2 linked regions of the Geobacter metallireducens GS-15 genome follow. The protein of the gene in region 2 interacts with the protein of the main gene of each other region in a pairwise test. Links are inferred from orthologs where the notes say so. Each region holds a gene or a part of one and is shown on either strand. Other genes may lie near its edges.

Region 1 (4,978 bases), 630 kb from region 2 along the record:
CCTTCTTGAGGGCATCGCTCACGGCACTGATTACGGCGCCCACCGCCTTGTCGGCGGCAGCCTTGGTGAGGTTGGCAGATTTCGCTACGGCATCCACAAGTTCAGCTTTGGTCATGATCAACCCTCCTTGTTAAGGTAATTCTGGCGAATACTATAGACAGAAATTTCCACATTGCAAGGGATTATTTGGAGAAAAATAATTTTTTCATGGGTCGTAAACCGTTGCCCCGCAAGGGATTAGCGACTTTCGGACCGTCGCGGCAGACGCCCAGCGCGCACCCATTCCGGCAACCCATCGGAATCGCTGGCATTTTCTTCGGTGGTGGGTGTATCCTGCTCGCCATCGTACGCCGTGGGCTCGGTACCGGCGACAAAGCACTCCTGAGTCGCCCCCGGACTCCCTTCCCGGGCCAGGCGTCCGGTGCGGACATTGATGGTGGCAAACGTGATGTCCGCCGGCTGGATAAAGTTCTTCACGGGGATACCCGCCAGGGCCCGCTGCATGAACTCGGTCCAGATGGGTGCCGCGGCCTGCCCGCCCGACCCTCCGGCGCCAAGGGAGCGCTCCTGATCGTACCCCACCCAGACCCCGGCCACCAGCTGCGGCACATAGCCCACGAACCAGGCGTCCTTCATGTCGTTGGTGGTGCCGGTCTTTCCCGCCACGGGGCGGCCCAGGGCCCGGGCCCGCTGGCCGGTGCCGCTCGTGACGACGCTCTCCATGAGATTGGTGATGATGTAGGCGGTTTCGGGCGCAATGGCCGGTACCGCTCCCCCCCCGGGAACGGCGCCCGTTGCGGGTGGGAGGTCTGCATTGGTGAGGGTGGCCGTGCTCTGGTTGGTGAAGGTCGGAATGACCGGCGGTGCCGTCTCCTCCAAAACCTTGCCGTCGGCATCCTCCACTTTGGTGATGAAGTAAGGCGTTGTCCGGTACCCTCCCGAGGCGAATACGGCGTAGGCGGAGGTCAATTCAAGGGGGGTCACGCTGGACGAACCGAGGGCCAGGGTAAGGTTGGCGGCCAGGGGGGAGGTGATGCCGAGTTTTTTGGCATAGTCGATGGCAGCGCCGACGCCGATCTGTTCCAGAATCTTGACGCTCACCACGTTGATGGAATTGGTGAGGGCTTCGCGCATGGTCACGATGCCCCGATAGATGTTGTCGTAGTTTTTCGGTTTCCAGGCCTTGTCCCCGCCCCCCTCGTATTCGACGGGGGAGTCGTCGAAGGTTGTTGCCGCCGTGAGCCCCTTGTCGAGGGCGGCGGCGTAGATGATCGGCTTGAAGGCAGAGCCGGGATTCCGCTTTGCCTGGACGGCCCGGTTGAACTGGCTCCTGCGGAAATCATACCCGCCAACCATGGCCTTCACGGCACCGGTCAGGGGATCAAGGGCCACCACCGCCGCCTGGGCCTCGGGCTCCTGGTCCAGGGAGAAGATGGCCCCCTGCTTGTTCACATCAGGGGTGAGCACCGAAACGAAGACAACGCTCCCCAAGGGGAGCGACTTCCCTTTCCCGTCCTGCTTGCCCCAGGCGTTCACAAGCTGCACCTTGCCGGCCCAGGCCATGTTCTTGCGGGAGATGGTGCCGGTCCGGTCTCCAACCCGCACGGTTGCATCCCCCTTTGCCGGATCCACGGCGGTGACGACCCCCTGGTAGGTGCTCCCCTGCTTGAGGGACGCGGTATCGATCCCGTCTTCCACTTTCTTACTGAAGGTATCCACCTCGGTTTCCCCAAGGTACTTGACCGCTCCCCGGAACCCCTGGCGCTTGTCCACGTTTTTCAGGCCGTTCACCACCGCATCAAAGGCCCCCTTCTGCATCTCGGCATTCATGGTGGTGTAGATCTTCAGCCCTTCCTTGTAGAGCCGGTCCATCCCATAGGTCTCCTCCAGCTTGATCCGGATATGCTCAAGGAAATAGGCCGACTGCTCGCTGTTTACCTTCTTCATGGACCTGACCACGATGGGGGTCGCCCGGGCGTGGTCCGCCTCGGCCTGGGTCACGTACCCCTCCCTTACCATCCGCTCAAGGACGTAGGCCTGCCGTTCCCGGGCCCGGTCCAGGTGCTTGATGGGAGAGTAGGAGTTGGGGGCCTTGGGGAGCCCGGCGAGCATGGCCATCTCGGCCAGGTTCAGCTGCTCCACGTTCTTGCCGAAGTAGGTCTCGGCAGCCACCTGGACCCCGTAGGCGCCTCCCCCCAGATAGATCTGGTTCAGGTAGATGTAGAGGATGTCGTCCTTGGAGAGCATCTTCTCCATGCGAGTGGCAAGAATCGCCTCCTTGAACTTGCGGGCAAAACTCTTCTCGGAGGTGAGAAGCATCGACTTCGCCACCTGCTGGGTGATGGTGGACGCCCCCTCCTTCTTCCGCATAGCGAGGAGGTTTTTCACCGCGGCCCGGGCGATCCCCAGGTAATCGAGCCCCTTGTGCTGGTAGAAGTTGGAATCCTCGGCCGCCACGAAAGCCTGGATCAGCTTCCGGGGAATTTTCTCCACCGGCACGACGATGCGCCGCTCCAGGTAAAACTCCCCAACAAGGCTGCCATCATCGCCAAAGACCTGGGAAACAATGGGAGGCCGGTAGTCGGCAAGACGGTCGACCTTCGGCAGGGAGGCGTAAAGATAGGTGAAATAGCCGAACACAGCGAGAAGGGCCACAACACCAAGGGTAACGAGCGTTATGACGACAACTTTCCATGGATTTTTGTCTCTCCGCCGGTTTACATTCCGGGGGTCAATGTTCTGTCTGCCGCTGGCAGGCGTCATGAGCGTCTCCAAATCTGGTATACTACGATGGCGATAACGTTTCACCTTAGCGCAGATGCGCATTTCAGTTCAAGATAGTTATTGAATCTCAGGGACAGGGCAGCCGTGGATATGCCATTGTTCCGCAGGGGGGGCCTGGTATGGCAATGAACGGTAGTTCGGGGAAACGGACAGGGACGTGGCGGATACGGGCAGGAGCGGCCATGGCCGGGCTGGCACTGCTGCTCACGGGTACGGTTGCCCGCGGCATGGAAGTCACACCCTTCCGGACAGGGAACATGGCGCCACTCGTGCAAATCCACGGTCTGCCGGTGCCGGACAGCGCCAGGATCCTGGCGTCGAGGGAAGGCGAGGTTTCCGCCGTGGCCGATCTGTCCAACAACTACGCCGTGGATTCCAAGGGGAACGAGCACATCATCCTCGACGGCGAGACATACCGGTTCGCCCTCGATCTGCGCTACGGCCTTGTTCCCGGCGTGGAGGCAGGCATTGAGATTCCCTTCATCGTTCAGTCGGGAGGATTCCTCGACGGCTTCATCGAATGGTTTCACAAGGCCTTCGGCTTCACCAACGGCGGGAGGGAGTACGCTCCCCGGGACCGGCTCCGCTACCGGTACGACACGAACGGCACCGATCGGTTCAGGATCGACGACAGCAATGCAGGTATCGGCGATATCCGCCTGACGGGGGGAATCCAACTCTACGATGACGGGGCGACGGCCCCCCGCCGCGTTGCCCTGCGGAGTGCCCTGAAACTCCCCACCGGCGACAGCGACAAACTGCGGGGAAGCGGCAGCGTCGACTTCGCCCTCTGGCTCGCCGCCAGCGACGATTACCGGCTCGGCGACTGGGGGCACCTGACCCTCTTTGCCAACGCCGGCGGCACAGTGATGGGGGATGGCGATGTGCTCGGGGACCAGCAGCGGAACCTGGCGGCCATGGGGACGTTCGGCTTCGGCTGGAGCCCCCTCGACTGGATGGCACTTACGGTTCAGACCACGTGGCATTCCTCCCTCTACGAGGGGAGTGACCTGAGGGAAATCAGCACCAACTCCCTTCTCATGACGGGAGGGTTTTCCTTCGCCTTCACGGAGCGGACCTTCTTCGACATCGCTCTTTCCGAGGATCTGAACGTGAAAACCTCGCCGGACGTGAACTTCCACCTGGCGCTACGGCAGCGGTTTTAATTATCTTTGGACTGGCGCCGCTCGTCGCGGATCATGTCGAGGGCGAGGAGCGCCACGCCAACGCAGATGGCGGAGTCGGCCACGTTGAAGGCGGGCCAGTGGTGGGTTTTCCAGTAGACGTCGAGGAAGTCGATCACCTCGCCGAGCCGCACCCGGTCGATGAGATTGCCGACAGCACCGGAGAAGATGAGGGAAAGGGAAACTGCCGCCAGTCGCTGGTCGTCCCGGAGCTTGCGGAAGGTGATGGCGATGGCCGCCATGGCCACCAGCGTGACTGCGATGAAAAAGGGGCGGCGGTAATCGAAGTTCGAGAGGAAGCTGAACGCCGCCCCCTTGTTCCGCATGTAGGTGATGCTGAAGAGCCCGGGGACCACCGGAATGGACTGGTAGAGCTCCAGGGTCCGGTCCACGAGAATCTTGGTCGCCTGGTCGATTACCAGGGACACCGCCGTGACGATTGAGAAAATGCGGTAGTTGGGCTTCATGGTCCTATTTGACCGCCGCAACGCACTTGGGGCAGAGGGTCGGATGCTCGGCATCGCCACCGATTTCCTCGTCATAGTGCCAGCACCGCTCGCACTTGTCGCCCGGGGCCGCGGTGACGCCGATCTTCAGCCCCTTCACCCCCTCAGCCTCCACGAACTCGCCGGCGATCTCCCCCACCAGCTCCACCTTCGAGACAATGAAAACCGTGGCCAGTTCCCCGGCGTACTCCTTCAGGAACCCAAGCAGTTCGGGCTCGGCGGACAGGGTCACTGCCGCGTCGAGGGAGTGGCCGATGGTTTTCTGCACCCGGGCCTGTTCCAGGGCCTTGGAGACATCGCCCCGCACCGCCATGGTCCGCGCCCACCGCTCCACCAGGGCCTCGTCTTTCCGCTCGGGACAGAGCTCCGGGAAGGACGCCAGGTGGACACTCGCCTCGGCCCGCTTCGGCATGTATCCCCAGACCTCGTCGGCGGTGAAAGAGAGGACCGGCGCCATGAGCCGCACCAGGGATTCCAGCACGAGATACATGACGGTCTGGGCGC
Region 2 (3,657 bases):
GGACTCCTACATAGGCAATCATGGAACAGGCAATGAGAATTATGACAATGGCAGTGCCCAGGTCGGGCTGCTTCATGATGAGGATTGCCGGTCCCCCCACGAACAACAGGGGATAGACGAGATCCCGCACGGTTAACCCGTCGACGGCCGGGTACCGTGAAAGGAACCGTGCGAGGGTCATAATCATGACCACCTTCATCGGTTCGGATGGTTGGATGCTGAAAAATCCGAGGTGAAGCCAGCGAGTGGCCCCCATGGATGTCTTTCCCATCAGCAGGACGGCAACCAGCACAACGCAGAGTAACCCGTAAAACCAGTAGGTAACGTCCTCCAGCAGATGGTAGTCGACACTGCAGGCGAGCACCACCAGGAACATGCCGGCAACGATCCAGTAGAACTGCTTGAGGTAATAGGGTGCCCCCACCAGGGTATAGGAAGCGGACGCACTGTAGATATTGACTATGCCCATGGCGCTGATGAGGAACACCAGCACCAGGAGAGTCCAGTCGAAATTGGTAAAAAGTCTGCGATCGATCATTGCTCTTGCTGTCCTTGCGACGCACTGCCGCCTTGCTCGGATGCCGGTGTTTCCTGCCCTGCCTGCTCTCCCGTCTCGCTGGGAACATCTTTCCTGACGGGTTTCCTGATGGATCCCTTTCCCTCGAAATAGGCCCTGAGGATGTTCCCCGCTATAGGAGCCGCTGCGGAGCCGCCGTGCTCGCCATGCTCAATAACCACGGCCACCGCCACTTCGGGTTTGTCGTAAGGGGCAAATGCGACGAAGAGGGCATGGTCCCGGTATTGATAGGGGATCCCCCCTCTGTTGTCACGGAGCTTCACCACCTGCGACGTACCGGTCTTACCCGCTACCTGCACCTGGTAGAGCCGCGCCCTGGCACCGGTCCCCCCGGGATCGTTGACGACGGCGGAAAGCCCCTCCTTTACCAGTCTGAAACTCCTGGCACTGATTCGTGGCCTGGCAATGACCTCCGGCTTGAACTCCTGGAGGGCCCTGCCGTCCTGGTCGATGATGCGTTTGACAAGGTGGGGACGGTAGACAACACCGTCGGTGGCGACGGTAGCAATCATTGACGCAAGCTGGATAGGCGTCATGAGAACGTACCCCTGGCCAATGGCAGCGGGAAGCGTATCCCCCTGGAGCCATTTCTTCTTGTGGCGTTTCTCCTTCCACTCCGAGGTGGGGATAAGCCCGCCCTTCTCGTTGTCCAGCCCGACCCCCATGGGGGAACCCATACCGAGCGCCCGGGCATAGGCTGCGATCTTGTTGATGCCGAGCCTTTCACCTAACTGGTAAAAATAGACATCGCACGACTCCTTGAGCGCACGCCTCAGATTCACCGTGCCGTGACCTTTTCGCTCCCAGCAGCCGAACTTGCTCGCGCCGAGGGTGTAGGTGCCTCTACAGACGACCGAGGTTTTCTCGTCGATGAGCCCTTCCTCAAGCCCCGCAAGGGCGGTAATGATCTTGAAGGTGGAGCCGGGGGGATACTGCCCCTTGAGGGCCTTGTTCTCCAGGGGGTGGCGTTTGTCCTCCAGGTACTCTTTCCACTTCTCGGGGGGCATCCGCCCGGTGAAGAGGGCGGGGTCGAAATCGGGATTACTGGCAAAGGCAAGAATATCCCCGGTGTTGACATCCATCACCACGGCCGCACCCGCCTGCTCGCCGAAACTCTGCTCGGTCCTTTTCTGGAGTTCCGCGTCGATGGTCAGAACGAGGCTCGAACCGACCGTGGGAGGAGTCTCGGAGAGAGTCCGCAGGATTCTGCCCCGGGCATCCACCTCGATCTGCCGGCCGCCATCCTTACCATGGAGAACCCGCTCCCAGTTGCGCTCAATACCGCTCTTACCGATGTAATCACCCGAATTATAACCGGCATAGGCATCGGACTTCAGCTCATCATCGGATACCTCGCCAAGATAGCCAAGGAGGTGTGAAGCGAGCACTCCCGCCTCGTACTGGCGCACCGGCTTGACCTCAATCTCAAGCCCCGGAAGCCAGAGACGTTTCTCCTCCAGCAGCTCAAGCTGGTCCCGGGTAATCCCCGAAGCGAGGACGATGGGATGGTACCGGGCCCTACCCTTGCCCTTTTCCCATTTTTCCAGGAGCTCGGCCCGGTCGATGTCGAGATATGCAGAGAGCTGGTCCAGGAGGGCATCGCGGTCCTTCACCTCCTGGGGAATAACGGCAACGCTGAACGAGGGGCGATTGCTGACGAGCACCGTGCCGTTGCGATCAAAGATGGTTCCCCGGGACGCCGCCACGGGAACAAGGCGGAGCCGGTTGCTTTCGGACTTGTTCTGAAAATCCTCGGCCTTGACAATCTGGAGATACCAGAGCCGGGTCAGGAGCAGAAAGAAGAGTGCGGCCACGAAGCATGACAGGATGATTATCTGCTTTTGCTTCCGGGGATCATTGGGCTGCCGGATGTAGGCCTTCCCGTTCATCGGGCCTCCCCAATCCGCGCAAGGGGGGGAACGGTGAAGATAACGGAGGCGACCAGGGCATTGACAAGGGCCTGGGGGACGAGGCTTTCGAGGAGGGTTGCGTAAATCCCCTGGGCTGAGGAGAAGAGAAAGAGCAGAAGCAGGTTCAGGAGGCCATTGACGATGGTTGAGGAAAAGACCCCGAGGATCATGAGCGAGCGCCGGTCGGTGAAGAGGCGGTCGGCCACCATGGTGAGCCCCAGAAAAATGATCAGGTAGGAAAAACCGTTCAGTCCCAGATAGAGACCGCTGAAACTGTCATGGATGAGGCCGAGAACGTAGGCGAGCGCCCCCCAGGCGACCCCCTCCCGCAGCCCCATGTAGACCACGAAAATAATCAGGAGGTTGGGCTTGAAGGGATCGGCAATATGCGCAGGAAAGAGGGTTACCTGCATGACGAGCGCCGCGAAGACAAGGATGGCGTACCAGAGGAACTTGATCATGGCGCCTTCTGCAAGAGAACGAGAACTTCCTCAAGCCTTGCCATATTCACGGCCGGACGAACGCTGATGGTCTGGAAGATGCCGTATTCTCCCTTCCTCACCATGGTCACTTCGCCGATGACGAGCCCCTTGGGGAAGATCCCCCCGATGCCGGAGGTCACAACCATGTCGCCGACCTTCACATCTTCCTCCCGGAGGGAGAATTCGAGGAAACAGAGACCGCCCCCCTTCCCCTTGACAACACCCCTGGCCCGGGAACGCTGGACCACCGAGGCTATGCCGCTGGCGGTGTCGGTGAGGAGCAACACGCGGGAACTCCCCGCCGCCACCTTGATCACCTGGCCCACCACGCCGTTGGCGGCCACCACCGGCATCCCTTCCTGGAGGCCGTCCACCGCCCCCCGGTTGATGACCAGGGTCTTGAACCAGGGGGAGCTGTCTTCACCGATCACCATGGCGGCCACCGACGGCGCCCGCTGGATCGCCTTCAGGTCCAGGAGCTGCCTCAACCGCATGTTCTCGTGGATTGCCTCCCGGTTCTCGATCAGGCGGGAGTTGAGGGTCTTCACCGACTCGCGCAGCTGCTTGTTCTCTGCCCGGACGTCAACCAGGTCGATGTAGTCATTCCAGACGCCGGAAAAAAAACCGCTGACACCGGCACCAACGTTGTGAACCGGCGCAAAGAGATCGATGACCATGCGTTCAAAGC

What was found.
Region 1: the proteins of mrdA (region 2) and GMET_RS01765 interact in binary tests that used the Escherichia coli proteins (3 or more experiments, as listed by UniProt). The link is inferred for Geobacter metallireducens GS-15 from one-to-one orthologs.

The regions. Positions count from the first base shown.
Region 1 is NC_007517.1:393,101-398,078, reverse strand. Bases 1-3,134 are described here. They hold GMET_RS01765 (penicillin-binding protein 1A), read right to left. Parts: upstream 2,764-3,134; coding sequence 238-2,763; downstream 1-237. Other genes in these bases: GMET_RS01760 (DUF3187 family protein), read left to right, coding at 2,904-3,134; GMET_RS01770 (HU family DNA-binding protein), read right to left, coding at 1-115. In the rest of the region: more of GMET_RS01760, read left to right, coding at 3,135-3,950; lspA (signal peptidase II), read right to left, coding at 3,947-4,435; ileS (isoleucine--tRNA ligase), read right to left, coding at 4,440-4,978. UniProt on the Escherichia coli protein: Cell wall formation. Synthesis of cross-linked peptidoglycan from the lipid intermediates.
Region 2 is NC_007517.1:1,020,373-1,024,029, reverse strand. The notes cover bases 1-3,000. They hold mrdA (penicillin-binding protein 2), read right to left. Parts: upstream 2,467-3,000; coding sequence 535-2,466; downstream 1-534. Other genes in these bases: mreC (rod shape-determining protein MreC), read right to left, coding at 2,945-3,000; mreD (rod shape-determining protein MreD), read right to left, coding at 2,463-2,948; rodA (rod shape-determining protein RodA), read right to left, coding at 1-538. Outside these bases: more of mreC, read right to left, coding at 3,001-3,657. UniProt on the Escherichia coli protein: Catalyzes cross-linking of the peptidoglycan cell wall. Responsible for the determination of the rod shape of the cell. Is probably required for lateral peptidoglycan synthesis and maintenance of the correct diameter during lateral and centripetal growth.